Regions from separate parts of the Chelatococcus sp. KU-N122 genome, predicted to be linked through region 4. Evidence: predicted binding sites of a transcription regulator. Region 4 holds the regulator's gene; each other region holds the start of a gene.

Region 1 (7,671 bases), 4.1 Mb from region 4:
TCGTCACGAGCGGTGTGACGGCCCGAGGCTCGTCACCTCCGCCCCACGCATGACGGCTCAGGCCGCCTCTTCCTGCAGGTCGTCGCTGTCGGCGTCGATGTCCGCATCCGCCGCTGCCCCGGCCTCGCTCTTAGGGGCGTTGCGCGGGCTCTTCGCCAGGCTCTGATCGACGAGCTTGCGGGCTTCCGTGTCCGTGATGCGGTTGACGGCCGCAAGCTCACGGATGACCCGATCGAGCGCGGCCTCGTAGAGCTGGCGTTCGCTGTAGGACTGCTCGGGCTGCGCCTCGGAGCGATAGAGGTCGCGCACCACCTCGGCGATGGCGACCAGATCGCCGGAATTGATCTTGGCCTCGTATTCCTGCGCCCGGCGCGACCACATGGTGCGCTTGATGCGCGCCCGCCCGGAGAGCGTCTGCAACGCCTTCGACACGATGTCGGTATCGGCCAGTTTGCGCATGCCCACGCTCGCCGCCTTGGCGGTCGGAACGCGCAGCGTCATTTTGTCCTTCTCGAAACTAATGACGAACAGCTCAAGCTTGAACCCGGCAACCTCCTGTTCCTCGATCGCTTGGATGTGTCCTACGCCGTGAGAGGGATAAACAATTGCTTCGCCTGTCTTGAAACCTAGCCGGTGAGCTGTTTTCTTTGAAGTCATGATTCGGAACGCCTCCTGATCACGGTCCTTGAAGGACGCAGCCGACGCCAAATTGTCATCAGGCGTCGATATATGCCGGCCGACAGCTCTCGCTGCCGGCCGCCGAGCAGTCGATGAAGTCAAAACCCGTTCGCTTGCGGCCGGAAAACGTATCCGGGCCACACGTTGGGGGGTATCTATCTTCCGGAAACGCGCAAGCCCTCAGATGCCACGCATTGGGCACGCTCGACTGGAAGCGTTTGTATATCACAAATTAGCGAAGAATCAAAGCACGCGCTATTGACCGCCCTCCGGCGGCCACACCGCAGGGCGTCATTCAGCCTCTCGAATCCACTTGAAGCCGCCGCCTCCGGCAGCCGCCGTTTCAGTCGCCCTGGCCTGGTTCCGGCGAGAGCAGCTTGAGCTTGTCGGGCTTGCCGTCCCACTCCTTGGCGTCAGCGGGCGCGTCGCGCTTCTGGGTGATGTTGGGCCAGCTCTTGGCGTAGTCGGCGTTGAGCTTGAGCCAATCCTCGAGTGACCGCTCGGTGTCGGGTTTGATCGCTTCGGCAGGGCATTCCGGTTCGCAGACACCGCAATCGATACATTCGTCCGGATGGATGACGAGCATGTTCTCGCCCTCGTAGAAGCAGTCCACGGGGCAGACTTCCACGCAATCCATATACTTGCACTTGATGCAATTCTCGGTGACGACGTAGGTCATCGGTGCCTCTCGGGGACCTTTCCGGTGCCGTGGTGGGACGATCGGCCGTTGCGATCGAGGAGTTGCCGTTCGGGCCGAGGCCAGGTGTCCACCCGTGCGCTCTCGAGCGACTCCCGCCCGTCGGGCTTTCGCGAAAGGGCGCTCTAGCGGCTCCGCTCTACCGGCGCAAGCGTCGCTGCGTCGCAATGACTAGAGCGCTTCCAATCAGTGGCCTCGTCCGACCGGCAAGAAGCGCTCCGGATTCGAGGCGCTGGAGCATTTCCGACCGATCGGATCCCCAGCTGATGGGGCATGCCCAAGCGCCTCGCGCAGATCGACCCGCCATCGGGCGGGCGCGTGTCGGAAGCCTGGAGCGTCCCTGGCGACGGTCGCAGCCTGACCGGGAGGGCTCCGGCCGCGACGTCAGCCACCGCCTCCTCCGATGTCGTCATAGAGCTCGACGGCTTCAAGGGCCGGCCCACGCCGCTCGCCGAGATCCTTGATGGCGACCACCCGGGTGGCATGCGGCAGCGCCAGCGTCAGCACGTCGCCGATCTTGACGGCGCGGGCCGGGGCCTCGGCCCGAACGCCGTTGACCCGCACGGCGCCGTCGCTGACGAGCCTGGCCGCGGCGCTCCGCGTCTTGGCCATGCGGGCATACCAGAGCCACTTGTCCAGACGCTGGCGCGCGGGCGCTTCGTTCACCGCTCGCCCGACTCCATGCGCTCCTTCAGGATCAGCAGCTTGGCGAAGGGTGAATTGGGATCCGGCGCCTTGTCGTGCTTGGGGCCGCCGCCCCGCCGGTCACCCCGGTTGTCGGGCCGGAACTCGGGCCGACGATCGCCGCGGCCGCCGTCCTTGCGGCCGCCGCGGCCGCCGTCCCGGTGCTCGCCCGCCCCCGCCTCCGCCGGCCGTTCGGGCCGCTGGTCACGGCGCTGGTCCGGGCGCTGGCCGCCCCGCCAGCGGCCGGGACGTCCCGCCCCGCCGCGCTGCCCGTCGCCCCGGTCGTCACCTTGTCCGTCAGGGCTCTGGCCGGCGCGCTGTTGCTCGCCCTGGGGGGCGCCGCCCTGCGCTGCCCCGTCACGGCGGAAGCCGCGGCCCTGCGAGCGCGCCCCGTCATGCCGTGGCCGGTTCTGCCGCTGGTGCTGGTGGCGGTGCGGACGCCAGACCTCGATCACCTCGGGCTCGGCGGGCTGCGCGGGCGCCGCGGCGACCGCATCGGCCTCCGCCGGGGCCGCCGCCTCGGTCGTGACCTCAGCCTCCGCCGTGACGTCCGTCTCGGCGGTGGCCTCCGTCTCCGCATCGGCCTCCGTCTGCGCAGTGGTCTCCGTCTGCGCAGCGGCCGCCGTCTCGGTCGCGGCCTCGGCCTCCGTCACGGCCGGCTCGTCGGCCGGCCGGTCCGGTTCGGCGGCAGCGAGCTCGGCAGCCGGATGGTCCGTTGCGCCCGCGTCGGCCGCGGCCTGATCGTCGCCGCTCGTCGGTTCGGCCTGCTCCTGAGCCGCCGTCGCCGGCTCCGCGGCCGCAGCGGCCGGCGTCTCGGCCGCCGTTTCGGTCTCGACGGCCTGCGGCGCGTCGGCGTGAGGCGGCTGCGGCTCGGCCGTCACGTCGGCAGCCTCCTCGGGCGCCGTCGCTATCGCTTCGGGTGCCGCCGCGGCGTCGGCCTCGAGCCCCTCGTCCGGGCTTGCGTCGTCGTCCACCGCGGTGCCGGCCAGCGTCTCGACGCCGCCGTCGACCTCATGATCCGCGTCGGCCTCCGGGTCCGCCGCGGCCGCCGCATCGGTGACCACGACCGGCGTCACCGGTGCCTTGGGCACCAGCGGCACGGTGATGGGTGGGCCGGGCCGCCGCTCGGCCACATAGCCGAGCGAGCGCAGGATCGACCCGAAGTCCTCGCCGGAGCAGCCGACGAGCGAGGTCATCGACACCGTCACGACAAAGCCTTCGCCGTCGGCGGCGCCGGCCGGCGGATCGCCGGGCGTGACGCCCGGCCGATAGGTCACGGCGGGACGGATGAGATCCGCCAGCCGCTCCAGAATGTCGACGCGCACGGCGCGGTTGCCGCAGACGCGGAAGCCCGCGGCGCGGTAGAGCTGCCGATCGACCTCCGGGTCCACGGGGATCGACGTGCGGCCGGAGGCGGCGAGGTGCGGCAGGTCGTCGACGCCCTTGGCGGCGGGGCCGCCGTGCTTGAGCGCCCAGAGCTGCACCGAGAGCGCCCGCGGCGCCGGCTTCAGCAGCTGCGGCGCATAGATATGGTAGGCGCCGAAGCGCAGGCCGTGCTTGCGCAGCTGCGCCCGTCCGGCCTGGTCGAGCGCCTTGACGTCCTGCACGACGCGCGAGCGCTCGAGCACGCCCAGCGCCTCGACCACCTGGAAGGCGATGCCGCGGGCGAGGCCCGTCAGGTCGGCGGCCTCCTCGAGGGCGAACAGCGGGCCGAGCAGCTTGGCGACGTGGGCCTTGAGCCACAGCTCGAGCCGTGCCTCGACCTTGTCGTGGGCTGCGCCGGTGAGCTGCTCGTCGGCGATGAGGATGAGCCGCGGCGTCAGCAGCTTCTCGCCGGCGGCGAGCTTGGCGACCGCATCGCCGAGCCAGCGGACGGTGCCGTCGTTGGACAGCACCAGCGCTTCGTCGGCGGCGGCCGAGAGCCGCTCGGCCCGTGCCTCGATCTCGCTCGCCAGCGCCTTCTGGGCGGCGGCGCGCAGTGCTTTCACTTCCGGGCCGCTCGCGTCCGGGTCGGGCGCGAAGTGGAATCCGCTGAGCTGGCCGATGTGCTGGCCTTCTACGCTCACGTCGCCTGCCGGCGTTACTTCTGCTTCCATGTGCGCATTCTCTCTGAGGCGGCGCATCAGAACGCTGGTCCGCCGGTCGACGAAACGGCTCGCCAACCGCTCGTGCAGGGCATCGGAAAGCCTGTCCTCTACCTGACGGGCGCGCCCCTGCCAATGCTCCGGATCAATCAGCCAGTCCGGCCGGTTGGCCACATAGGTCCACGTCCGCACCTGGGCGATGCGAGCAGACAGCGCATCGATGTCCCCATCGGTGCGGTCCACCTGGTCGATCTGGCGCGCAAACCACGTATCGGCAATGACGCCGTCGCGCATGAGCGAGCGGAACAGGGTGCCCACCAGCTCGGCATGCGCCTGCGGCGAGACCTTGCGGTAGTCGGGCACCTGGCAGACGTCCCACAAGCGCGTGACGTCCGCCGGCCGCTTGGCATAGTCGCGCATTTCCGCGTCGGCGGCGAGCACTTCGAGCACCGCCACGTCGTCGGCGATCGGCGCGCGCGTGAGGCCGGGCTCCTTGGGCACCACCGACAGGCTGGCCTGCAGGGCGCGGATGGAGCGCATGTCGAGGCTGGCATTGCGCCATTGCAGCTGGCGCAGCGGATCGAAGCTGTGATTTTCGAGCGCCTGCACCAGCTCGGGCTCGAAGGCCGGGCAGCGGCCGGTGGTGCCGAACGTGCCGTCGCGCATGTGGCGCCCGGCGCGGCCGGCGATCTGGCCGAACTCGGCCGGGGTCAGGCGGCGGAAGCCGAAGCCGTCGAACTTGCGGTCGCCGGCGAAGGCGACGTGGTCGAGGTCGAGATTGAGGCCCATGCCGATGGCGTCGGTCGCCACCAGGTAGTCGACGTCGCCCGATTGGAACAGCTCCACCTGGGCGTTGCGGGTGCGCGGCGAGAGCGCGCCGAGCACCACCGCCGCACCCCCCTTCTGGCGCCGGATCAGCTCCGCGACGGCGTACACCTCCTCGACCGAGAAGGCGACGATGGCCGAGCGCGGCGGCAGCCGCGTCACCTTCTTCTCGCCGGCGAAGGCGAGCGTCGAAAGCCGCGGCCGCGATACGATGTTGGCGCCCGGCAGCAGGTGCTCGACCAGCGGCCGGATGGTCGCCGATCCGATGATCAGGGTCTCGGCGCGGCCGCGCATGTTGAGCAGGCGGTCGGTGAAGACGTGGCCGCGGCCGAAGTCGGCGCCGAGCTGGATCTCGTCGATGGCGCAGAAGGCCACGTCGATGTCGCGCGGCATCGCCTCGACGGTGGCGATCCAGTAGCGCGCTCGCGCCGGCTTGACCTTCTCCTCGCCGGTGACCAGCGCCACCGCTTCGGGGCCGACGCGTTCGACCACGCGCTGGTAGACCTCGCGCGCCAGCAGCCGCAGCGGCAGGCCGATCATGCCGGTCTCGTGAGCCACCAGGCGCTCGATGGCGAGGTGCGTCTTGCCCGTGTTGGTCGGGCCCAATACGGCCGTGACGCCGCGGGCACGCACGGAGGCGGGAAGTGTGGTGATGGTCATGGGCCGGGCAGGGCGCAGACGGCGGCGCCGGGAGGAAGACCGTTCGGGGCAGGGCCTGGAGCGCTTCGCGATCGGATCGCGATGCTCCGGGCCCCACGCCCACGGGGCGAACACGCCGGCCTGCCGGCCGGCCTGCGGGACGCCGTCCGCCGTCGCTACAAGCGGAACGAGTCCCGAACGAAACGCGGCCGAATCGACGACCCGGCCGGAGTCACGTTCTGTTCACCGCTAGATATGGGACCGGATTCGAAATCCGCCACAACGCCAGCGGCGACGCTCAGCCTTGCCGGGCCGCGATGGCGTCGGCCACGGCGACGATCCGCTTGCCGATCTCGGCGTGCAGGATCTCCACCATGCGCCCGTCGAGCGACAGCACGCCCTTGCCGGCGTTCTCCGGCAGGGCGAAGGCGGCGATGATCTTGCGCGCCCGCTCCACCTCTTCGGCGGGCGGCGAGAAGATGTCGTTGGCGGGCTCCACCTGGCTCGGATGGATCAGCGTCTTGCCGTCGAAGCCGAAGTCGCGGGCCTGCTCGCACTCGGCCTTGAAGCCGTCCAGGTTGGCGATGTCGTTGTAGACGCCGTCGAGGATGTCGAGGCCCTCGGCCCGCGCCGCCGTGAGCGCCAGCGACAGCCACGGCAGCATCGGCGCCCGGCCCGGCACCAGGCGTGCCCGTGTCTCCTTGGCGAGGTCGTTGGTGCCCATGACGAAGCAGGCGAGCCTCGTCGACTTGTCGCGCGCCGCCGCGGCGATCGCGGCGATGTCGAGCATGGCAGCGGGCGTCTCGATCATCACCCACACCGCGAGGCCCGCGGGCGCGCCGGCGAGCCGGCGGCCGACGTCGGCGAGCACGGCCGGGCTCGACACCTTGGGCACCAGGATGGCGTCCGGGCCGGCGGCGGCCGCAGCCTCCAGATCCTCGCCGCCCCAGGGCGTGTCCAGGCCGTTGACGCGGATGATCAGCTCGCGCGGGCCGTAGCCGCCGGCCTTGACCGCGGCGCACACCTGCTCGCGGGCGGTCTGCTTGGCGTCCGGCGCCACCGCGTCCTCCAGGTCGAGGATCAGCGCATCGGCCGGCAGCGTCTTGGCCTTTTCGAGCGCACGGGCGTTCGAGCCGGGCATGTAGAGCACGCTGCGGCGGGGGCGGATGGCGGTCATCTATGCTTTCTCCTACCTATGGCGATGCAGCATAGTCATCCGTTGGCCGATGTCAGCCTGCGGCGCAAGCGCTATAGCGAAGGCGGGCGCGCATTGCGACCGGGCGCCATCACCCGGCCGCAGGACCAGCGCCCCTGGCCCGCGACCTCGGTGGATTTCCAGATCGGATGTGCATCCGGTCTGGAAATGCTCTAGGCAACGGGCCTGTCCGCTTCGGTTAAGGAGATGCAATGGCCCGAGCGCTAATCTCATCCGAATTCCCGGCCCAGCTCAAGAACGGCTATCGCGCCTTTCTCGACAGCCGCTTCCCCGGCGAGCGCCGGCGCTTCGAGATCCTGGCCGAGAAGGGCCAGAGCCCCGAGGTCATGATCATCGGCTGCTGCGACAGCCGCGTCTCGCCCGAGGTCATCTTCGATGCCAGCCCGGGCGAGATGTTCGTCGTCCGCAACGTGGCCAACCTGGTGCCGCCGTTCGAGACGGGCGGCGACTACCACGGCACGTCGGCGTCGCTCGAGTTCGCGGTGCAGGCGCTCAAGGTGAGGCACATCGTGGTGCTCGGGCATCAGAGCTGCGGCGGCATCAAGGCCTTCGCCAACAAGGCCGATCCGCTCTCGCCCGGCGACTTCATCGGCAAGTGGATGACGCTGATCGCGCCTGCCGCCGAGCGCCTCGACGAAAGCCTCACCGCGGAACAGCGCACGGCCGCCGACTACGTGACGCGGCTGGAGCTGGCGGCGATCGAGCTCAGCCTGCGCAACCTGCTGACGTTTCCGTGCGTGCGCATCCTCGTCGAGCGCGGCCAGTTGGCCTTGCACGGCGCTTATTTCGGCGTGGCCAACGGGGTGCTGCTGATCCGCGATCCGCAGACCGGCACGTTCGCCCCCGCG
Region 2 (7,671 bases), 700 kb from region 4:
ACGTGGCGCAGGATGGCCATGGAGATGACCTCGTCGCTCTCGCCCAGCGCGATACCGCGCACGCCCGTCGAGTCGCGGCCCTTGAACACCCGCACGTCCGGGACGCGGAAGCGGATGCACTGCCCCTTGGCAGTGGTGAGCAGCACGTCATCCTTTTCGGTGCAGGTCTGCACGCCGGCGATCGCGTCGCCGTCGTCGAGCTTCATGGCGATCTTGCCGGCCCGGTTCACATTGGTGAAGTCGGACAGCTTGTTGCGCCGGACGCCGCCGCTCACCGTGGCGAACATGACATCGAAATCGTCCCAGGTGTCCTCGTCCTCGGGCAGCGGCATGATCGTCGTGATGCGCTCGCCGTCCTGCAGCGGCAGCATGTTGACCAGCGCCTTGCCGCGCGCCTGGGGCGCTGCGAGCGGCAGGCGCCACACCTTCTCCTTGTAGACCTGGCCGCGCGAGGAGAAGAACAGGATCGGCGTGTGGGTCGAGGCCACGAACAGCCGCGTGACGAAGTCCTCGTCGCGCGTGTTCATGCCGGACCGGCCCTTGCCGCCGCGGCGCTGTGCCCGGTAGGTCGAGAGCGGCACCCGCTTGATGTAGCCTGCGTGGGAGACGGTGACGACCATGTCCTCGCGCTGGATCAGGTCCTCGTCGTCGACATCACTCGACCAGTCGTCGATGCGGGTACGGCGCGCCGTGGCGAAGTTGGTCTTCGCCTCGACGAGCTCTTCCGTGACGATGGCCATGATCCGCTCTCTCGAGCTCAGGATCGCCAGATACTCCCGGATCTCGTCGGCGATCGTCGTCAACTGGCCGGCGATCTCGTCGCGGCCGAGGCCGGTCAGGCGCTGCAGGCGCAGGTCGAGGATCGCGCGAGCCTGCACCTCCGACAGCCGGTAGGTGCCGTCGTCTTCAAGCCCATGGCGCGGATCGTCGATGAGCTCGATCAGCGGCGCCATGTCCTTGGCCGGCCAGTTCCGCACCATCAACGCCTCGCGCGCGGCGGCCGGGTCCGGCGCCGTGCGGATCAGATGGATGACCTCGTCGATGTTGGCGACCGCAATGCCGAGGCCCACCAGCACGTGAGCGCTGTCGCGCGCCTTGTTGAGCAGGTACTTGGTGCGCCGGGAGACGACCTCCTCACGGAAGTCGACGAAGGCGCGGATCATGTCGAGGAGCGTCAGCGTCTCCGGCCGGCCGCCGTTCAACGCCACCATGTTGGCGCCAAAAGAGGTCTGCAACGGCGTGAAGCGGTAGAGCTGGTTGAGCACCACGTCGGCCATCGCCTCGCGCTTGAGCTCGATGACGATGCGCATGCCGTCGCGATCGGATTCGTCGCGCAGATCGCTGATGCCTTCGATGCGCTTCTCCCGGACCAGCTCCGCAATGCGCTCGATCAGCGTCGCCTTGTTCACCTGATACGGGATCTCGGTGAAGACGATCGCCTCGCGCTCTTTGCGGATCTCCTCGACCTTGGCGATGCCGCGCATGATGATCGAGCCGCGGCCGGTGTGATAGGCGGCCCGGATGCCACCGCGTCCCAGGATGGCGCCGCCGGTCGGAAAGTCAGGGCCCGGAATGATCTCGATCAGCTCGTCGATCGAGATCGCCGGATCCTTGATGTAGGCGATACAGGCGTCGATCACCTCGCCCAGGTTGTGCGGCGGGATGTTGGTCGCCATGCCGACGGCGATGCCGCCGGCGCCGTTCACCAGGAGGTTCGGGAACTTGGCCGGCAGGACGGTCGGCTCCTGCTCGCGCCCGTCGTAGTTCGGCTGAAAGTCGATGGTGTTCTTGTCGAGGTCGTCGAGCAGCAGCATGGTCGGACGCGCCAGCCGGACCTCGGTGTAACGCTCCGCCGCCGCGGGATCGCCGTCGATCGAGCCGAAATTGCCTTGGCCGTCGACCAGCGGCAGCCGAAGCGAAAAATCCTGCGCCAGGCGCACCAGCGCGTCGTAGATCGCGGGGCCGCTGTGCGGGTGGTACTTGCCCATCGTATCGCCCGTCACGCGGGCCGACTTGTTGTACGGCCGCTCGGGCGTGTAGTTGCTCTCGTGCATCGAGAACAGGATGCGCCGGTGCACCGGCTTGAGCCCGTCCCTCACGTCGGGCAGTGCACGGCTGACGATTACGCTCATGGCGTAAGCCAGGTACGACTGCCGCATCTCGTCGGTCAGGGACACCGGTGTGATGTCGCCGCTCGGCGGAAGGTCGTCGGGGCCGCCGCGGCCCTGCTCGTCATCGTCTGCCAAAGTCTTGTCCGGTCTTGTTGATTGAGTAAGTCAGTACCGACTTACCAGCTCTAGCCGATTCACGGCCGCAGGGCGATCCATGCAGGCCCTGAGAGCTGTGGTTCATGGGGCGGGTAGAGCCCTCCATATAGGGAATTTCACCGCCGATAGCGAGACGGACCGTTGGCCGCGCCCGCCGGCCGCTGGCGCTCGCGCAGCCGGGTGCGCGGCACGATCGACGGGATGACGCCGTATTCCTCGTGGGTGTGGGCGCCGTCGACGTCGGGCTCATCGGTCCGCGGCCCGACGCGCAGGACAACGATGTCGCCCAGGCCGCTGCGATCACCGGGCCGCGGGGCGATCGTCCATGAAGGCGGCAATGGCGGCGCCCGCCTCGCCGATGGTCAGCAGCCCGTTCAGATGTCCAAAGTCGCCGCCGATTTCGACGTGCTGGACATGGGCTCCGCCGTCGCGCAGCGCGGCCAGCGTCGCGGCGGCCGTCGCCGGCGGGAACACATGGTCGGTGGGCGTGGTGATGTAGAGCACCGGTGCCCGCACGCGCGCCATCGCCTCGGTCAGGCTCTCGCTGCCGCCCGCCACGTAGAGCTGGTTGGCTCGCGCCAGGTAGAGCAGATGGTTGGCGTCGCAGAGCGCCACCCGCAGCGACGCGAGCTGCGCCAAGCCGCCAACGATGCCGAAGCTCTGGGAGAGACCGACGCGCGGGTTTTCCCCGGGCATGGCCGACGAGCCGAAGGTGGAGAGCGCCCAGGGCCGATCGTTGGCGTGCAGGGCCACCATCTTCAGCGCCTGGGTGAGCCCGGCGGTCGGCGCGCCGTTGCCGTAATAGTCGCCGCCGCGCCAGTGGGCGTCGAGGGTGATCGGTGCAGCCCACGCGTCGAGCCAGGCGATGAGCCAGGCATCGGCGGCGCCGGCGCAGATCACCGGCATGATGCGGCCGACCATGTCGGGAAAGCGGGCCGCCCAGTCGAACGTCTGCAGGCCGCCCATGGACGGGCCCGCGACCGCATGCAGCCTCTCGATCCCGAGGCTGCGCACCAGTTCGCGCTGGACGCGGACGAAATCGCCGATCTCCAGGATGGGGAAGTCGAGTCCGTAGGGCTTGCCCGAGGCCGGATCGATCGACGCCGGCCCCGTGGTGGTGACCCTGGGATCGTGGGCATTGAGATTGATCAGCGTGTCGGAGGAGAGGACGAAGAACCGGTCGGTGTCGATCGGCTTGCCCGGACCGACGATGGCATCCCAATAGCCCGGCAGCGCATCCTCAGGCGCATAGCGGCCTGCGGCGTGGCTGGTGCCGGAAAAATAATGGCAGATCAGGATGGCGTTCGATCGCTCGGCGTTGAGCGTGCCGTAGCTCTCCCAGCCGATCCGGACGTCGGACAGCACACGGCCGCCGAGGGTCTCGTAGCGCGGCAGCTCGAAGACCTGCTTGCGGATGCCGTCGAGCGCCCCTGCCATCGTGCCGTGTCCTCTTGCTGACCGCGCCGGTCGAGCCGGCCTGACAATCGGGGATCAGATCGGTGGGGCTGGAACGGTGAGACTAGAACGGAATGTCGTCGTCCAGGATCTGCGAGCTCGATGCGCCGCCGCGCTCCATCGGCGACGAGCGGCCGAAGTCGCCGCCCCGGCTCACCTGGCCGCGCGGCGCGCCGCCGCCTTCGTCGGCGTAGTCGCTCGAACCGCCGCCGCGACTGTCGAGGATGGTGAGCTCACCGCGGAAGCGCTGCAGCACCACCTCGGTCGAATAGCGCTCCTGGCCACTCTGATCGGTCCACTTGCGGGTCTGCAGCTGGCCTTCGATGTAAACCTTCGTGCCCTTCTTCAGGTACTGCTCGGCGATCTTCGCCAGGTTCTCGTTGAAGATGACGACCGAATGCCACTCGGTGCGCTCCTTGCGCTCGCCGCTGGCCTTGTCGCGCCAGGTCTCGGACGTGGCGATGCGCAGATTGACGACGGGCTCGCCGGACGGCAGCCGCCGCGTCTCGGGATCGCGGCCGAGATTGCCGACGAGAATGACCTTGTTGACGCTGCCGGCCATGCGACCCTCCATATTCCAGCGCTGTTTGTGCAAGCTGCCCGTGGCGACCACAAGGCGCCACGGCCGACGCACGGGGTTGTCCCCAGGAAAGCGCCGGCTGCCATCGGATCAATGTTCTCAATTTGTTCCAACATGGCCCGTGAATTGAGCTGGGTCAACAGGCCACTATCCGATGTACCCGATTTGTTCTAACCTGCCGGCAGAATCATACACCGCGCCGCAGGCTGGCGCCTCCCGGGTCCTCATCTTAGATAGGGGGCGCGAGGCGCTGTGCCGGCAGCAGGCCCGCCATTTGCAACAACGAAACTTATGCACAGCAAACCTCGTGCAACAACGAACCGCGGCGCCGAGGCGGCCCTGTCCGAACGCCCCCATCAGCCGCTGAGGCGATCCATGGCTCCCCTCGACGATGTCTTCGACCGCTCGGCCGCCCGTGACCAGCGCGTGATCGCCATCCGCGGCGCGCGCGAGCATAACCTCAAGAACGTGGATCTGGTGATCCCGCGCGATCGGCTGGTCGTGTTCACCGGCCTCTCCGGCTCGGGCAAATCGTCGCTTGCCTTCGACACCATCTACGCCGAGGGCCAGCGGCGCTACGTCGAGTCCCTCTCGGCCTACGCGCGCCAGTTCCTCGAGATGATGCAGAAGCCCGACGTCGACCAGATCGACGGGCTGTCGCCGGCGATCTCGATCGAACAGAAGACGACGTCCCGCAATCCGCGCTCGACCGTCGGCACCGTGACCGAGATCTACGACTACATGCGTCTGCTGTGGGCGCGCGTCGGCATCCCCTATTCACCCACGACGGGGCTGCCGATCGAAAGCCAGACGGTGAGCCAGATGGTCGACCGCGTGCTCGCCCTGCCGGAGCGGACGCGGCTCTATCTGCTCGCCCCCGTGGTGCGCGGCCGCAAGGGCGAGTATCGCAAGGAGCTCGCCGATTTCCTCAAGCGCGGCTTCCAGCGCGTCAAGATCGACGGCGAGTTCCACGAGATCGCCGAGGCCCCGGCTCTCGACAAGAAGCTCAAGCACGACATCGACGTGGTCGTCGACCGCATCGTCGTGCGCAGCGATATCGCCGCCCGGCTCGCCGACAGCTTCGAGACGGCGCTGGAGCTCGCCGACGGCATCGCGGTCATCGAGTACGCCGACCAGACGGACGCCAAGGGCGAAGCGAAGCGGATCGTCTTCTCGCAGAAATTCGCCTGCCCGGTCTCCGGCTTCACCATCCCCGAGATCGAGCCGCGGCTGTTCTCGTTCAACAATCCCTACGGCGCCTGCCCGGTCTGCGACGGTCTCGGCTCGGAAATGCGCATCGATCCGGCGCTGATCGTGCCGGACGAGACGCTGACCTTGCGCGGCGGCGCCATCGCGCCCTGGGCCAAGTCGACCTCCCCCTATTACGGCCAGACCCTCGACGCGCTGGCCCGGCACTTCGGCTTCAAGGTGACGGCACGCTGGGCCGATCTCCCCGAGGACGTGCATCGGATCATCCTGTTCGGCACCGGCTCGGAGCCGATCCGCTTCGCCTACGACGACGGGGCGCGCTCCTACGAGGTGAAGAAGCCGTTCGAGGGCGTCATCACCAACCTGGAGCGCCGCTACAAGGAGACCGAGAGCGACTGGGCGCGCGAGGAGATCTCCCGCTTCATGTCGGCGACGCCCTGCGCCGGATGCGGCGGCTACCGGCTCAAGCCCGAGGCACTGGCGGTCAAGATCGCAGGCCACCACGTCGGCGAAGTGGCAGAGCTCTCGGTCCGCGAGGCGCGCGGCTGGTACGAGCGCCTGCCGGACGAGCTCACCGACAAGCAGAACGAGATCGCCGGGCGTATCCTCAAGGAGATCCGCGACCGGCTGACCTTCCTGCTCGACGTCGGGCTCGACTATCTCACGCTGTCGCGCGCCTCGGGTACGCTCTCGGGCGGCGAGAGCCAGCGCATCCGCCTGGCTTCGCAGATCGGCTCCGGGCTTACCGGCGTGCTCTACGTGCTGGACGAGCCGTCCATCGGGCTGCACCAGCGCGACAACGAACGGCTGCTGGCGACGCTGAAGCGCCTGCGCGACCTGGGCAACAGCGTCATCGTCGTCGAGCATGACGAAGACGCCATCCTGCAGGCCGACCACGTGGTGGACGTCGGCCCCGGCGCCGGCATCCACGGCGGCCGCATCGTGGCCCAGGGCGCCCCCGACGACATCATGAAGTCGCCGGCGTCGCTGACCGGCGAATATCTGGTCGGCACCAAGACCGTCCCCGTGCCTGCCAAGCGGCGCAAGGCCGGCAAGGGCCGCGCGCTCAAGCTGGTCGGCGCCACCGGCAACAATCTGAAGGGGGTGACGGCGGCGATCCCGCTCGGCACGTTCACGGCCATCACTGGCGTCTCCGGCGGCGGCAAGTCGACGCTGATCATCGACACGCTCTACAAGGCGGTAGCGCGGCGGCTGAACGGCGCCATCGAGCATCCCGCGCCGTTCGAGCGGATCGAGGGGCTCGAGCACCTGGACAAGGTCATCGACATCGACCAGTCGCCGATCGGGCGCACCCCGCGGTCGAACCCGGCGACCTATACGGGGGCGTTCACGCCCATCCGCGAATGGTTCGCGGGCCTTCCCGAAGCGAAGGCGCGCGGCTACCAGCCGGGCCGCTTCTCGTTCAACGTGAAGGGCGGGCGCTGCGAGGCCTGCCAGGGCGACGGCGTCATCAAGATCGAGATGCACTTCCTGCCCGACGTCTACGTCACCTGCGACGTCTGCAAGGGCAAGCGCTACGACCGCGAGACGCTGGAGGTGAAGTACCGGGAGAAATCGATCGCCGACGTGCTCGACATGACCGTCGACGAGGCACGGGAGCTGTTCAAGGCGGTGCCGGCGATCCGCGACAAGATGGAGACCCTGGCGCGGGTCGGCCTGGGCTACGTCAAGGTGGGCCAGCAGGCGACCACCCTGTCGGGCGGCGAGGCGCAGCGCGTCAAGCTGTCGAAGGAGCTGGCCCGGCGGGCAACCGGCCGCACCCTGTACATCCTCGACGAGCCCACCACCGGGCTGCACTTCCACGACGTCGCCAAGCTGCTGGAGGTGCTGCACGAGCTGGTCGAGCAGGGCAACACCGTGGTGGTCATCGAGCACAATCTGGAGGTCATCAAGACCGCCGACTGGGTGATCGACCTGGGGCCGGAGGGCGGCGACGGCGGCGGCACCATCGTCGCCGAGGGCACGCCGGAGGAGGTGGCCCGGGCCAAGGGCAGCCATACCGGGCGCTTCCTCGCCGAAGTGCTGGCGCGCCGGCCACTGAAGCGCGCCTCCAAGGCGGCCGCCAAAGCCCAGGCGGCGGAATGACCGTGCAAGCGACGCGGGATATCGCCGATCTGATCGCCATCATGGCGCGCCTGC
Region 3 (7,671 bases), 2.3 Mb from region 4:
GGCGCAACCATCTGCACGCCCAAGCGGCCAGCCTGCGCGCTCTGTCCGCTCACCGAGCCCTGCGCCGCGCGGCGCAGCGGCCAGCAGGACGTGTTTCCGAAGAAGACGCCCAAGCGTGAGGGTGTGCTGCGGCGCGGTGCGGCGTTCGTGTGCGTGCGGGCGGACGGCGCGGTGCTGCTCAGGACGCGGCCCCCGCGCGGGCTGCTCGGCGGCATGGCCGAGGTGCCGGGCAGCGATTGGACGCCCGAACCATCCCCGGTGGCCCCTGCCGCTCCTCCGCTCGCCGCGCGATGGCGGCGGCTGCCGGGCGTCGTGCGCCACGTGTTCACGCATTTTCCGCTGGAGCTCACCGTGGCGCGCGCCGACGTGGCGCACGACGCGCCGGCGCCACAGGGCTGTCGCTGGGCCCCGGCGGCATCGCTGGGCGGCGAGGCGCTGCCCAACCTGATGCGCAAGGTGCTCGCTCACGCGGGCGTCGAGGTCGGCCCGGCCGGCTGAACCGGTGCTTACGCGGCGGCCTTGAAGGTGGTGCGGAACGCGCTGCGCAACTCGTCGATGAGGACGCCGGCACCGGCGCGCTCGACGTGCCAGAAGGTCCAGCCGTTACAGGCGGGGAGCCCCTGGGCCAGGGCGCCGATCTTGTGGATCGATCCGACCGCCGGTCCCAGCATGAGGGTGCCGTCGGCCCGCACCAGCGCCTGGTGCCGGCCGCGCTGGTCCCTCAACATCTCGCCGGGCTGGATCAGGCCCGCCTCGACCAGAGACAGGAAGGGGATGCGCGGTTCGCTGCGCTTGGCGGGCGCGGTGGCGACGGCGGCCGGAGCCACCGGCGATGCTGCCGCGATACGCCGCTCGGCCGCGGCTGCATACACCGGGTCCCGCTCCAGGCCGATGAAGCGGCGGCCCAGCTTCTTGGCCACTGCGGCCGTGGTGCCGGTGCCCAGGAACGGATCGAGGATCACATCACCCGGGTTCGACGACGCCAGCAGCACGCGGGCGAGCAGCGCCTCGGGCTTCTGCGTCGGGTGAACCTTGCGGCCCTCGGCATCCTTCAGCCGCTCGTCCCCGGTGCACAGGGGAATGAACCAGTCCGAGCGCATTTGCAGGTCGTCGTTGCCACCCTTCAGCGCCTCGTAGTGGAAGGTGTAGCGCTTGGAGGTGCTGCGCGTCGCCCAGATCAGCGTCTCGTGCGCGTTGGTGAAGCGCCGGCCGCGGAAGTTCGGCATCGGGTTGGCCTTGCGCCAGACGACGTCGTTCAGGATCCAGAAGCCCAGGTCCTGCAGGATGGCGCCCACCCGGAAGATATTGTGGTAGGAGCCGATGACCCACAGCGACGCATCGGGCTTCATCACGCGGCGGCAGGCGGTGAGCCAGCGCCGGGTGAAGGCATCGTATTCGCCGAAGCTCGCGAACTTGTCCCAATCGTCGTCGACGGCGTCGACGAGGCTCTGATCGGGGCGCGTCAGCGCGCTCTCGAGCTGGAGGTTGTAGGGCGGATCAGCAAAGACCAGGTCGACGCTGGAGTCCGGCAGGCTATCGAGGCTGGCGATGCAATCGCCGACGATGATGCGGTCGAGAGGGGGCGGTGAGCCCAACCGGGAATCCGGCGCGGTCGTCCCGGTACGCGAGACCTGAATCCGGGAGACGGCGCCGGCGATTCCGGTATGCATGATACCCATGTCGCCTATACCGGTTACGCAACTTACGGATCCGGATCATGGGGGAATGGGGTAAAAACGAAGTTGCACGGCCCGCAGCGTCGGCGTCTCGTTTTGGCACTTCCGCTCCAGCAGCGGCGTGGGTGATGCTTTAAGGAACCAGCTCCGCCGCCACCGGCGTGGCGGCAGCTTCGACCAGGCGGAAGGGCGCGAAGCTCAAGCGGTGATAGGGGCAGGGGCCGTGGAGCTCGATGGCGCGGCGATGCTCGGCCGTGGCATAGCCGACGTGGCGGGAGAAGCCGTAGACCGGATAATGTCGGCACAGCCGCCGCATCAGCCGATCGCGCACGACCTTGGCGACGATGGAGGCCGCGGCGATGGAGGCGACCAGGGCGTCGCCGCGGACGATCGCCTCGACCTCGCACGGCACCGCCGGGCGGTCGCGGCCGTCGACGAGCGCGAAGCTGACGGGAACCGGCAGGCTCGCCAGGGCGCGGCTCATGGCGGCGAGCGAGGCCTTGCGGATGTCGGTGTCGTCGATCTCGCGCGCCGAGACGCAGGCGACGCCGACGAGCGCCTTGGCCATGATGACGGGATAGAGCGCCTCGCGCGTCTCCCCGTCGAGCGCCTTGCTGTCGTTGAGCCCGTCGGGAATATCGCGGGGATCGAGCACCACGGCCGCCGCCACCACCGGGCCGGCGAGCGGGCCGCGTCCGACCTCGTCGATGCCGGCGACCGGCCAGACGCCGCGCCGGCGCAGGCGCCGCTCCCGGTCGAAGGTCGGGCCTTCCGGCAGGAGCATGGGCAGCGAATCGGTCGTCGGGCGGCGGGCCATGGGCGCCAGCATGCCGTGTGCGCCTGCAAGCTCAAGCCCCCGACCATCGAAATGCAGTTGGCAAAGGGACCGCGGCTCGCGCCGAGAGCGCTTTCTGATCGGTGGACCCACCCAATCAGAGAGAAGCGCTCCAGATTCAAAAGGTTATGAGCATTTCCGCACCATCGGATGATCTCGTCCGATGGTGCAATGCGCTAAGCCGGCAGGACGATCCGGCCCCGCGCATCGAGGGGAAAGAACGGGTTGTGGGCCACTTCCCAGGCGTGGCCGTCCGGATCGGCGAAGTAGCCGGAGTAGCCGCCCCAGAACACGGGTTGCCCCGGCTTCAGCAGGCTGGCGCCGGCCTCGACGGCCGCTGCCAGCACCTCGTCGACCTTTGCCGGGCTCTCGACGTTGATGGCCAGGCTGACATCGCCTCGTCCCGGCCGCGCCTCGAGGAGCCCCATGTCCTCGGCCAGGCTCGCCCGTCCAAACAGCGACAGCACCACGTTGTCGAGGGCGAAGAACGCCACCGACGGGCTGCCGGCGGTGGCGGAGCGCCGCCAGCCGAGCCGCTCATAAAAGGCGCCGCTGCGGTCGAGGTCGTCGACGCCCAGGGTAATCAGGTTGACGCGCGGCGCGATGGTCATCGCTTTGCTCCGGGAACTGCGGATCGAAACGGTCAGAACAGGCTGAGCTGGCCCTTGTCGGACTTGGGCCTGGCGAACAGGTCGGTCTTCAGCCGTGCCCGCCGCTTGTTGAGGCCGATGCGCTCGCACGCCACCTCGAAGCGGCGCCCGATCATCCAGGCGTATGGGCCGGAACCGACCATGCGCTCACCCCAGGTGGAATCGTAGTCCTTGCCGCCGCGCGTCGACTTGACCAGCGAGAGCACATGGCGGGCCTTATCCGGGTAGTTCGCCATGAGCCAGTCGCGCACCAGGTCGCGGACCTCGAGCGGCAGGCGCAGCAGGACATAGCCGGCCTCGCGCGCGCCGGCCTCATGCGCCCGCTCCAGGATGCGCTCGATCTCCGCATCGTTCACCGCCGGCACCACGGGCGCGACCATGACGGTGGTCGGGATGCCGGCCGCCGCCAGCGCCCGGATCGTCTCGATCCGCCGTTCCGGGGTCGCCGCCCGGGGCTCCATCGTGCGCGCCAGCTTGGCATCGAGCGTCGTCACCGACACCGCGACCTTGGCGAGCCCGCGCGCCGCCATGCGCGACAGGATGTCGATGTCGCGCGCCACCAGCGCCGATTTGGTCACGATGCCGACCGGGTGGCTGAAGTGCTCGAGCACCTCGAGCACCTGCCGCATGATGCGGTAGCGTTTCTCGATCGGCTGGTAGGGATCGGTGTTGGTGCCGATGGCGATCGTCCTCGGCGTGTAGCCCGCCGCCGACAGCTCCTTCTCCAGGAGCGCGGCGGCATCGGGCTTGGCGAACAGCTTCGATTCGAAATCCAGCCCGGGCGACAGGCCCATATAAGCATGCGTCGGGCGCGCGAAGCAGTAGACGCAGCCATGCTCGCAGCCGCGGTAGGGATTGATCGAGCGATCGAAGCTGATGTCGGGCGAATCGTTCCTGGTGATGATGGTGCGCGGCTTCTCGATCGACACCTCGGTCGTGAACGGGGCAAGCGCCTCGAGCCCGCCCCAGCCGTCGTCCTCATCCTCGCGGTGGGTCGGTTCGTACCGCGGCGCCGGGTTGGTGACCGCGCCGCGGCCACGCCGCCGGTCCGGGTCGACCTGGTGGCCGACATGGGCCATCGGGTCGACCGGCGCCACCCGTACGCTGATCACTTCGTCGCTGACGTCCGTGCGCCGCCTGAGGGCGCTGCGCCTCGCCGCCGCCATGCCGAATCTCCACTCCCGATCATTTCTGATTATCAGAACAAACAGGGAACAAATGCAAGGGGCAAAGCGACAGGCGGTCTGACCTGTCAGGAAAGCTGCACATTTTCCGTGGATTAAGGGCAGGACGAGGCGACGCCGCGCCGAACCCGCCGCGGCGCCAGATTTGAGGCGCGAACACGGCTCTTTTAGGTTAAAACGTAGGCAGACGGTGATGGAGGGGTCCCATGGAACTCGATGCAGCGCTCCTGGCACGCATACAGTTCGGCTTCACCGTCACGTGGCACATTATCTTTCCCGCCTTCACCATCGGCACGTCCGCCTTCGTCGCGACGCTGCTGGCCCGCCATCTGTGGACCGGGGACGAGCGCTACAAGCACCTGGCTCGGTACTGGACCAAGATCTTTGCGGTCTCCTTCGCCATGGGCGTCGTGTCGGGCATCGTGCTGTCCTACCAGTTCGGCACCAACTGGAGCCGCTTCTCGGTCGTGGTGGGCAACGTCATCGGCCCGCTCATCGGCTATGAGGTGCTGACCGCCTTCTTCCTGGAGGCGACGTTCCTCGGGGTCATGCTGTTCGGCTGGAACCGGGTGCCGGACTGGCTGCACTTCGTGTCGTCGCTGATGGTGGCGCTGGGCACGCTGATGAGCGCCTTCTGGATCCTCTCGGCCAACAGCTGGATGCAATATCCCACCGGGCACGAGATGCGGGACGGCATCGCCTTTCCGGTGGACTGGCTGCAGATCGTCTTCAACCCGACCTTTCCGTTGCGCCTTGCCCACATGGTGATCGCCGCCTACCTCACGACCGCCGTCGTCGTGCTGGCGGTCGGCGCCCGCCATCTGCTCGCCGGCCAGTTCGAGCTGCAGGCAAAGACCATGGTGCGCATGGGCCTCGGTCTCGCCCTGATCCTGACGCCGACGCAGATCATCATCGGCGACTTCCATGGCCAAGCGACGGCCAAGTACCAGCCGGCCAAGCTGGCGGCGATCGAGGGCCACTGGCCGGCGCAGGAGGTGGCGCCGCTGGTGCTGTTCGCGTGGCCCAACGAGACGACCGAGAGCAACGATTTCCAGATCGCCATCCCGCACCTCGGCAGCTTTATCATCCTGCACGACTGGAACGGCATCTACCCTGGCCTCAAGGCCTTCGCGCCGCAGGATCGGCCGCCCGTGGCGCCACCGTTCTTCGGCTTCCGCATCATGGTCGGCATGGGCGTGCTGATGCTGGGGCTCGCCATCTGGGGCGGCGTGCTGTGGCTGCGCGGCCGGCTGTTCGAGAGCAGGCTGTGGCTGACGGCGGCGTCTTGGGCGTGGCCGCTGGGCTTCATCGCCATCGTTGCGGGCTGGTACACCACCGAGATCGGCCGCCAGCCGTGGATCGCCAACGGCATTCTGCGCACCGTCGACGCCCGGTCGCCGGTCGCCTTCGAGGCCGTGCTGGTGTCGCTGATCCTGTTCGTCGTGGTGTACTGCCTGGTCTTCGGCGTCGGCATCCTGTTCATCAACCGGCTGGTCAACAGGGGTCCCGACGAGGGCACGACGGCGTTGCCGGAGGGCATGCCGCACCGGCCCCTCTCGGCCGCCGAAGGCGCCGTGCGCCATGCCACCCAAGGCGCCGCCTGAGCGCTGCCCCCTCGCCGGCAACTCGATAGGGCTCGGAACCGATGGAACAGTATCTGCCGATCATCTGGGCGGCGCTCATCGGCACCGCCGTCGTGCTCTACGTCATCCTCGACGGCTTCGACCTGGGCATGGGGATCCTGTTCCCGACCACGCGCGACGAGCGCGAGCGCGACCAGATGATGAACTCGGTCGCGCCGTTCTGGGACGGCAACGAGACGTGGCTGATCCTGGGCGGCGGCGGGCTCTGGGTCGCCTTCCCCAAGGCCTACGCGGTGATCATGCCCGGCCTCTATCTGCCGGTCATCGTCATGCTGCTGGCGCTGATCTTCCGCGGCGTGTCGTTCGAGTTCCGCTGGGTCGCCAAGCCCAACCACCGCCGCTGGGACATCGCCTTCGCCGGCGGCTCCATCGTCGCGGCCTTCGCCCAGGGGGTGATCCTCGGTGGGCTGCTGGAAGGCATCAAGGTGGTCGACGGCAGCTTCGCCGGCGGGCCGTTCGATTGGCTGACGCCGTTCACGGTGCTGTGCGGGCTGGGCCTCATCGTCGGCTATGGTCTGCTGGGTTCCACCTGGCTGATGTTGCGCACCGAAGGCGCAACCGCCGCGCACGGCCGCCGGCTGGCGCGGCCGCTGCTCATCGCGGTGGCCTGCTTTGCCGCGGCGGTGAGCCTGTACACGCCCTATGTGCTGCCGCGCATCGCCGAGCGCTGGTTCGCCACGCCCAACATCTTCTTCCTGTGGCCTCTGCCCGTGGCGACGGCGCTGCTCGGACTGGGAGTCTGGCGCGGCGTCGCCCGCGCCGAGGCGGGCGGCGGCGTGCTCATGCCGTTCGTTTGCACCATCGGCATCTTCCTGCTCTGCTTCGCCGGTCTGATCGTGTCCAATTTCCCCTATCTGGTGCCGACGTCGCTGACGGTGTGGGAGGCGGCCGCGGCGCCCGCCTCGCAGATCTTCATGCTCCTCGGCACAATTTTCCTGCTGCCGCTCATCCTGGCCTATTCGGTGTTCGTCTACTGGACGTTCCGTGGCCGCCTGAAGGAGGGGGAGGGGTATCACTAGCTGGCGGCCGATTGTGAGGGAGCGCTTCGATTCGGCCGATACATCGGGGCGCAGTTCGGCTATGATCGCGCATGACCGACGCTGAGGCCCAGGCCCGCTTTTCGGTGCTGCGGCAGTCCGCCACGGCGGACGCGGCCGCAGCGATCGAGGCGCTCGTGCGCGACGGCTCCGATCGGGAGCTCAATCGCGTCAATGTGCTGGACTTCGCGGGCCGCTATGGCATCAACGAGGAGGGCGCCATCTCCGCCTTCCTGCACGCGGCGCGGCTCGGCCTCTTCGACATGTCGTGGAACGTGCTCTGCCCGGGCTGCGGCGGCGTGCTCGACTCCAACGCCACGCTGAAGACGCTCAACCGCGCCGAATACCATTGTTCGCTCTGTGCTGCCGGCTACGAGCCCAACCTCGACGATGTCGTCGAGGTGAGCTTCACGGTGAGCCCGCGCGTCCGGCGCATCGCCGCGCACGATCCGCATAGCCTGCCGATCTGGGAATACCAGCGGCAGGTGTTCTGGTGCTCGGGCATCGACCTGCCCGACGACGAGGCCTTCAATCGGCTGATCGACAAGGTCGTGCTCGACTCCGTCGAGCTGCCGGCGGGCGAGAAGGCGATCCTCTCCCTGCGCATGCCGCCCGAGTTCCTGATCATTTTCGATCCGGTCACGCA
Region 4 (7,671 bases):
TGCTGACGTAGTCGCGCAAGGGGGCGCCCGTATAGAGCTGGCGCGGACGACCGATGCGCTGGCTCGGGTCCTCGATCATCTCCTTCCACTGGGCGATCCAGCCGACCGTGCGGGCCACCGCAAACAGCACGGTGAACATCTCGGTCGGGAAGCCCATCGCCTTGAGCGTGATGCCCGAGTAGAAATCGATGTTCGGGTAGAGCTTCTTCTCGACGAAATACTCGTCGCTGAGGGCGATCCGTTCGAGTTCCAGCGCGACCTCGAGCAGCGGGTCGTCCTTGTGGCCGAGCTCGTTCAGCACCTCATGCGTCGTCCGCTGCATGATCTTGGCGCGGGGATCGTAGTTCTTGTAGACGCGATGGCCGAAGCCCATCAGGCGGAACGGGTCGTTCTTGTCCTTGGCGCGGGCGATGAACTGCGGGATGCGGTCGACGGTGCCGATTTCTTGCAGCATCTTGAGCGCCGCTTCGTTGGCGCCGCCATGGGCGGGGCCCCACAGGCAGGCGATGCCCGCGGCGATACAGGCGAAGGGGTTGGCGCCCGAGGATCCGGCGAGCCGCACGGTCGAGGTCGAGGCGTTCTGCTCGTGGTCGGCGTGCAGGATGAAGATGCGATCGAGCGCGCGCGACAGGATCGGATTGGGCTTGTACTCCTCGCACGGCACAGCAAAGCACATGTGCAGGAAGTTGGTGGTGTAGTCGAGGTCGTTGCGCGGATAGATGAACGGCTGCCCGACATGATACTTGTAGGCGAGCGACGCCAGGGTCGGCATCTTCGCGATCATGCGCATGGAGGCGATCATGCGCTGCTTCTCGTCCGAGATGTCGGTCGAGTCGTGATAGAAGGCCGACAGCGCGCCGACCGAGGCCACCATGATGGCCATGGGGTGGGCGTCCCGCCGGAAGCCCTGGAAGAACCGCATCATCTGCTCGTGCACCATGGTGTGGCGCGTGACGCGGTAGTCGAAGTCGGCCTTCTGGCTGGTCGTCGGCAGCTCGCCCTCGAGCAGCAGGTAGCACGTCTCCAGGAAGTCGCCGTGCTCGGCCAGCTCCTGGATCGGATAGCCACGATAGAGCAGAACGCCCTCGTCGCCGTCGATGTACGTGATCTTGGATTCGCAACTCGCCGTGGAGGTGAAGCCCGGATCGTAGGTGAACATGCCGGTCTCTTTGTAGAGAGAGGCGATGTCCACGACGCTCGGCCCGATGGAGCCGTCCAGGGTCGGCAAGTCCACCACTTTGCCATCGACGCTAAGTGCAGTCGTCCGCGCGTTCATTATCGTCACCCTTGTCTGAGGAGACCGACGTAGGGCAGCGAGGAAGCCGGGCTTGTTCGCCGAGCAGGCGGCTGCTGGATACGCTGGCCTTGATATCGCAAGTGCGAACTTGAGCGCCATTCGGTAGCCCATTTGCCGGGCCCCATCAAGCGGCTGAGCCGGGGACCCTGCGGCAGTGCACCCATGACCTCCCGCATCGCACGGCGCTCGCTCAAGTATTACATGAACTTCGCTGCGCAAGCCTCCATTCTGCTTCGATGTCGGGGCAGCCGCGGCGACGTCGCGCTGCGTCAGGCGGGAAGCTGATCCCGCACGCGTGCAAGGCTCTCGTCACGGCCGAGCGCGGCCATCACGTCGAACAGGCCGGGCGACGTCGCCCGGCCGGTCAGCGCTGCCCTGAGCGGCTGCGCCAGCTGGCCGAGCTTGAGATCCGCCGCGTCGGCAGCCCGACGCACGGCGCCCTCGGTGTTCGCCGCCGACCAGTCCGCAACCGCTTCGAGCTCGCTGAGTGCCAGCGATAGCCGCTGGCGGGCGTCGCCGTCGAGTATCGTCGCAGCCTTGGCATCAAGGCCGAGAGGCCGCTTGGCATAGAGATAGGCTGCGCTATCGAGCAGCTCGATCAGCGTCTTGGCGCGCTCCTTCAGTCCGGGCATCGCGGCCCGCAGCTTGCCCTCGATCTCGGGATCGAGCGTCTCGCCCAGCCCGCGCTCGGGGCCGACCTGGGGCAGCATCGCTTTGATGGCCTCCAGCAGGCGCTCGTCGTCGGCCAGGCGCATATAGTGGCCGTTGATGCTCTCCAGCTTGGCGAAATCGAAGCGGGCCGGCGATCGCCCGATCTGCTCGAGGGAGAAGGCCTGCGTCATCTCCTCCGTCGAGAAGATCTCCTGATCGCCATGGCTCCATCCGAGGCGAACGAGGTAGTTGCGCAGCGCCTCCGGCAGATACCCCAGCGTCCGGTAGGCCTCGACGCCGAGCGCGCCGTGCCGCTTGGACAGCTTGGCGCCGTCGGGGCCATGGATCAGCGGGATATGCGCCACGGCCGGCGTCGCCCAGCCCAGGGCGTCGTAGATCTGGCGTTGGCGTGCGGCATTGGTCAGGTGGTCGTCGCCGCGAATGACGTGAGTCACGCCCATGTCGTGATCGTCGACGACGACGGCAAGCATGTAGGTCGGCGAGCCGTCCGAACGCAGCAGGACGAGATCGTCCAGCTCCTTGTTCTGCCAGACGACACGCCCCTGCACCTGGTCCTCGATGACCGTCTCGCCCTCGGTCGGCGCCTTCAGCCGCACCACCGGCTTGACACCCGCCGGCGCCTCGGCCGGATCGCGGTCGCGCCAGCGCCCGTCGTAGCGGGACGGGCGCCCTTCGCGGCGGGCTTGCTCGCGCATCTCCTCTAGCTCTTGGGCGCTGGCGTAGCAATAATAGGCACGCCCCCGGTCCAGAAGCTCCTGCACCACGGCGCGATGGCGATCGGCGCGGCTGTACTGATAGACGACGTCACCGTCCCATTGCAGGCCAAGCCAGCTCAGTCCGTCGAGGATGGCGGCGATGGCGGCATCGGTCGACCGCTCGCGGTCGGTATCCTCGATGCGCAGCAGCATCTTGCCGCCATGCCTGCGTGCAAACAGCCAGTTGAACAGCGCCGTCCGGGCGCCGCCGATATGCAGGTAGCCCGTAGGCGAGGGGGCAAAGCGGGTGATGATCTGATCGGCCATTTCCAACAACAACGTGCGGCGGTCACACTCGAAACGGAGCGGGAGCTGAAGCGGGACTCGCCGGCTGGCGACCGCGTCGTGTAGCATGCGCCGACGCCGAGCCGAAATCCCCGTATGCCCCGAGACCACAGCTCAGCCCTGTCCGAGGCGATCGTGCCGGCGACGGCCCGCGCGCTTGGGCTCGGCCTGCGCGGGCGGGCGCTGCTCCTGCATCCGACGCAATCTATCTGGCGTCTCTTTGCGCTCGAGCAAGAGCGCCGCAGGCCGTTCGTATGGCTGCCCGTGGCCTTCGGCATCGGCATCCTGCTCTACTTCGCAGCAGACGGCGAGCCGGCGCTCTGGGCGCCGCTGCTCGGTACGAGCATTGCCGCGGCCGGTGCCGTGGCGCTGCATCGCCGTCCGCTCGGTCGGCTCGCCTTGATCGGCATCGCCTTCGCCTTCGCCGGCTTCGGCGCGGCCTGCATCCGTACGATGCTGGTCGCCGCGCCGGTCTTGCCGCGCATGATGGCAGGCAAGCTCACCGGCTTCGTCACCGCGGTCGACGATCATGGCGCGGGCTCGCGCCTGGTGATCGTCCCGACCTCCTTTGCCGACGTCACGCCGGAGGCGCTGCCGGCGCTGGTGCGCGTGACGGTCAAGTCACGCACGACGATCAAGCCGGGCGACCATGTCCGGGCGTCCGCGCGGCTGCTGCCGCCGCCGGAGCAAGCGCGGCCGGGCGGCTACGATTTCGCACGCGACGCCTACTTCAAGCGGCTCGGCGCGGTCGGCTCGGTCAGCGGCGCCATTGAGCTGACCCCGGCCGCGGCCGAAGCGCCGCGGTCGGTGCGGTGGGCCGCCGCTATCGACGCTGCCCGCTCCGTCGTCACCGCGCGGATCGCGGCGGCATTCGGGGGCAGGCGGGCGCCGTGGCGGCCGCCCTGGTCACCGGCAAGCGCGGTCAGATCACCGAGGACACCAACGACATCCTGCGCGCCGCCGGCATCTACCATATCGTCTCGATTTCCGGCCTGCACATGGTGCTCACGGCCAGCGTCTTCTTCTGGTCGAGCCGGGCGCTGCTCGCCCTCCTGCCGGGACTGGCCCTGGCCTGGCCGATCAAGAAGATCGCGGCGGCGATCGCCATGGTCGGCGCCGCCGCCTACTGCATTTTCACCGGTTCCGACGTGGCCACCGAGCGCTCCCTGGTGATGACGCTGGTCATGCTCGGGGCGATTCTGGTGGAGCGTCCGGCGCTGGCCATGCGCAACCTGGCCATTGCCGCGCTGATCGTCCTGGCCATGGAGCCCGAAAGCCTGCTCGGGCCGAGCTTTCAGATGTCGTTTGCCGCGGTCGCCGGCCTGATCGCCGTGGCCGAGCGCACCGGCAGCTTGACCGGCCTGGCCCGGGCGCAGGACGCGCCCCTCGGCGTGCTCGGCCGATTGGGGCGGGCGCTGCTCGCCGCCGTCGTGACGACGGCGGTGGCCGAGTTCGCGACCGGCTCCTTCAGCGCCTACCATTTTCAGAAGCTCAATCCGCTCGGCATTCTCGGCAACGTGCTGACGCTGCCGTTCATTTCGCTGGTGGTCATGCCCTCGGCCGTCGCCGGCATGGTCGCCTATCCGTTCGGTCTCGATTGGCCGATCTGGTGGGTCATGGGGCTCGCTACCGAGCCGATCCTGTGGGCTTCGCGCCTGATCGCGACGATCGAGCAGTCGACGGTCGGCATGCCGGCGATGTCGGCCTGGGCCCTCGGTGCCTTCGTCGTCGCCATCCTATGGTTCACGCTATGGAGCACGGCGCTGCGCTGGGGCGCGTTGGCGCCAGTCGTCGTCGGCCTGCTGCTGGCCGCTCATCCGCAACGGCCGGACATCCTGGTGGATCGCCGGGCGGACGGGGCGGCCGTGCGCGGCGAGGATGGCCGGCTCCTGATCCTCGGCAAGCCCTCCGGCTTCGTGGTGGAGCAATGGCTGCGGGCCGATGGCGACCGCAGGCATCCCTCCGACCCGACCCTGCGCGCCGGCGCCCGCTGCGACAGCTTCGGCTGCGTCGGCCGCCTGGCTGACGGCGGCGCCGTCGCCTTCATCGTCGACCGGCGCGCCTTCGAGGAGGACTGCGCGCGGGCCGACGTGGTGATCTCCAGGCGTGCGGCGCCGTCAACGTGCGGTGCCGCGCTGGTGCTTGACGGCCCGCGCCTGGCGCGCGCCGGCGCGGTCGCAGTCAAGGCCGGGGACGGGGTGTTGCAAACCACCCCCGCACGCGGCGAGGACCGATCGCGTCCCTGGATCAATGCGCCGGCGCCGAGGCCCAAACCCGAGCCTGCACCCGCCGCACCGGACGCCGCTCCGGGGCCGGACGACACGGCTGCTGCCGACGAGCCGTGAGCGGCGAGCTCAGTACCGGCGCACCAGACTGATCAGCTTGCCCTGGATCTTGACCCGGTCGGGTCCGAGCACGCGGGTTTCGTAGGCCGGATTGGCGGCCTCCAGCGCAATGGAGGAGCCCCGTCGGCGCAGCCGCTTCAGCGTCGCTTCCTCGTCGTCGATCAGCGCCACCACGATGTCGCCCGTGTTCGCCGTGTCCTGACGACGGATGACGACGGTGTCACCCTCGAGGATGCCCGCGTCGACCATCGAATCTCCGCGCACCTCAAGCGCGTAGTGCTCTCCGGACGACAGCAGTTCCACCGGAAGCTGGAGCGTGTGACTGCGATTCTGGATCGCGCTGATCGGCACGCCCGCCGCAATCCGCCCCATCACCGGGACGGAGATGACCTTGCGATCGTCCTCGCCGTCGGCCGAGGCCGGCTTGACGCGTCCGAGCCCGCCCTCGACGACGCTCGGGCTGAAGCGGCGGCTCGGCTGCGGGCCCGCGGTTTCCGGCAGCTTGATGATCTCGACCGCCCGCGCCCGATTGGGCAGCCGGCGAATGAAGCCGCGCTCCTCGAGCGCCATGATCAGGCGATGGATGCCGGACTTGGACTTGAGGTCCAAGGCCTCCTTCATCTCGTCGAAGGATGGCGGCACGCCCGTTTCGCGGAGACGCTCATTGATGAAGCGCAGAAGCTCATGCTGCTTGCTGGTCAACATGGTCGGTCCGTCCCGTCGCGCTCGTGGCCGCCCGATCGGCAGGCCGCAGATCACGGCGCCCACAATGCTCCCGCGATCCATTCCAAAAGGTTAGAGCACGACATTATCTCGCACCGAGAGCGAGCATCGGCGCAAGCCGCCCGGTCGTTTCCGCATCATGCTCATGCCGGCTCGACTCGCTTGTCGAAACAAAGCATGAACAATATGTAGCCGTTCTCGCTGTGTTCTGCAACAACTAGCTGGGCAGCGCGCCGCCGGCTTTCAGCTCAACATCCTATCAGCGGAATGGCGCGCGCGATCTCGCCGGCCCGCGCCGCGGCCGCGCCGGGCGGCCGCACGATCAGCGCCTCGGCGTCGGCCAGCACCCTGAGCAGCGAGCTGTCCTGCAGGCTCGCCGGCGTGGCGACCGGCAAATCTTCGCCCGGTGTCACCCGCGCTCGCAGGTAGTCCTGCCTGGCGTCGTTGGCGCCGACGTCGCTGCCGAGCCGGACAGCGATGCTTCTGTCGCCGCCGGCGCGCGGATCACCTTGCAGGGCCCGCAGCAGGGGGACGAGGAACAGCGTCCCGCAGACGATGGCCGAAACCGGGTTGCCGGGCAGCGCCAGCACGATCATGGAGCCGAGCCGGCCGTGCATCAGCGGCTTGCCGGGGCGCATGGCGATGCGCCAGAAGTCCAGCTCCATGCGGGCGTCCGCCAGAGCGTCCTTTACCAGATCGTGGTCGCCGACGGAGGCGCCGCCCAGGGTGACCAGCACGTCGGCCGCCGCGGCGCCGGCCCGTTCCACGGCCGCGACGAGGGCGGCCCTGTCGTCGCGGGCGATACCCAGGTCGAGCGGCTCCGCGCCGGCCGCCTCCGTCAGCGCGGCCACGGCGTAGCTGTTGGAGCTGACGATCTGGTCTTCGCCGGCGGCTTGGCCGGGGCGCACCAACTCGTCGCCCGTGGCCAGGAGGGCGACGCGCGGCTTGCGGCGCACCGGCAGGGTCGGATGGCCCATCGCCGCCGCGAGGCCGAGCCGCCGGAAATCGAGCCGGTCGCCGGCCTCGAGCAGGACGTCGCCGGCCTTGAAGTCGAGCCCGGCGGGGCGGATGTGGCGGCCGGGCTCGGCCGCCGTGGCGAAGCGGACGGCTTGACCGGCCGACGCGTCCTCGGCGTTCTCCTGGATGATGATCGTGTCGGCACCGGCCGGGACGGGGGCGCCGGTGAAGATGCGGACGGTCTCGCCCGGCCCGACGGTGCCCGGAAAGCGATGGCCGGCGGCACTGGTGCCGATCAGGCGCAGCGTGGCGCCGGGCGCCGGGCAGTCGGCGGCGCGGACCGCATAGCCATCCATGGCGGAACCATCGAAAGGCGGCTGGGTGCGGCGGGCGGCGAGATCGCACGCCAGCGTGCGGCCATGGGCGGCGGCGATTGCCACATCCTCGGCCTCCGTCGGCGTCGCCGCCGAGGCGAGGATGCGTCGCAGCGCTTCGTCGACGGACAGCATGGGCTTCATGGGACGACGTCCTGGGCGTGCCATGTGCCGGAGCGCCCACCCTCCTTGCGCAGCAGCCGGATCCCCTCGATGCGCATGTCGCGATCGACAGCCTTGACCATGTCATAGACGGTGAGGCA

The links. Region 4 encodes LexA, which represses DNA repair genes until DNA is damaged. Its sites were predicted from a motif close to TGTTCNNNNTGTGTTCNG; they were not measured.
Region 1: a site for LexA is predicted at 5,791-5,808, ahead of ACZ5PO_RS07150 (helicase-related protein). Genes of this name have one in related genera too.
Region 2: a site for LexA is predicted at 4,397-4,414, ahead of uvrA (excinuclease ABC subunit UvrA). Genes of this name have one in related genera too.
Region 3: a site for LexA is predicted at 4,361-4,378, ahead of ACZ5PO_RS36000 (PA0069 family radical SAM protein). Genes of this name have one in related genera too.

Annotation. Positions count from the first base shown of each region.
Region 1 covers NZ_AP043981.1:1,607,025-1,614,695, reverse strand. The annotation lists gene ACZ5PO_RS07165 (CarD family transcriptional regulator) at 58-660, opposite strand; gene fdxA (ferredoxin FdxA) at 1,022-1,357, opposite strand; gene ACZ5PO_RS07155 (RNA-binding S4 domain-containing protein) at 1,760-2,041, opposite strand; gene ACZ5PO_RS07150 (helicase-related protein) at 2,038-5,628, opposite strand; gene ACZ5PO_RS07145 (HpcH/HpaI aldolase/citrate lyase family protein) at 5,906-6,784, opposite strand; gene ACZ5PO_RS07140 (carbonic anhydrase) at 7,015-7,671, shown strand, end outside.
Region 2 covers NZ_AP043981.1:6,384,004-6,391,674, forward strand. The annotation lists gene gyrA (DNA gyrase subunit A) at 1-2,246, opposite strand, end outside; gene ACZ5PO_RS29035 (hypothetical protein) at 2,384-2,605, opposite strand; gene ACZ5PO_RS29040 (E22 family MetX-like putative esterase) at 2,568-3,704, opposite strand; gene ssb (single-stranded DNA-binding protein) at 3,787-4,284, opposite strand; gene uvrA (excinuclease ABC subunit UvrA) at 4,678-7,617, shown strand; gene mazG (nucleoside triphosphate pyrophosphohydrolase) at 7,620-7,671, shown strand, end outside.
Region 3 covers NZ_AP043981.1:7,972,710-7,980,380, reverse strand. The annotation lists gene mutY (A/G-specific adenine glycosylase) at 1-498, shown strand, start outside; gene ACZ5PO_RS36015 (DNA methyltransferase) at 507-1,679, opposite strand; gene ACZ5PO_RS36010 (ribonuclease HII) at 1,810-2,493, opposite strand; gene ACZ5PO_RS36005 (VOC family protein) at 2,688-3,122, opposite strand; gene ACZ5PO_RS36000 (PA0069 family radical SAM protein) at 3,155-4,240, opposite strand; gene ACZ5PO_RS35995 (cytochrome ubiquinol oxidase subunit I) at 4,552-5,949, shown strand; gene cydB (cytochrome d ubiquinol oxidase subunit II) at 5,991-7,007, shown strand; gene ACZ5PO_RS35985 (DUF5939 domain-containing protein) at 7,079-7,671, shown strand, end outside.
Region 4 covers NZ_AP043981.1:5,685,578-5,693,248, forward strand. The annotation lists gene gltA (citrate synthase) at 1-1,276, opposite strand, end outside; gene gltX (glutamate--tRNA ligase) at 1,567-2,991, opposite strand; partial or broken gene ACZ5PO_RS25610 (DUF4131 domain-containing protein) at 3,106-3,720, shown strand; gene ACZ5PO_RS25615 (ComEC/Rec2 family competence protein) at 3,900-5,354, shown strand; gene lexA (transcriptional repressor LexA) at 5,364-6,059, opposite strand; gene ACZ5PO_RS25625 (molybdopterin molybdotransferase MoeA) at 6,326-7,552, opposite strand; gene moaC (cyclic pyranopterin monophosphate synthase MoaC) at 7,549-7,671, opposite strand, start outside.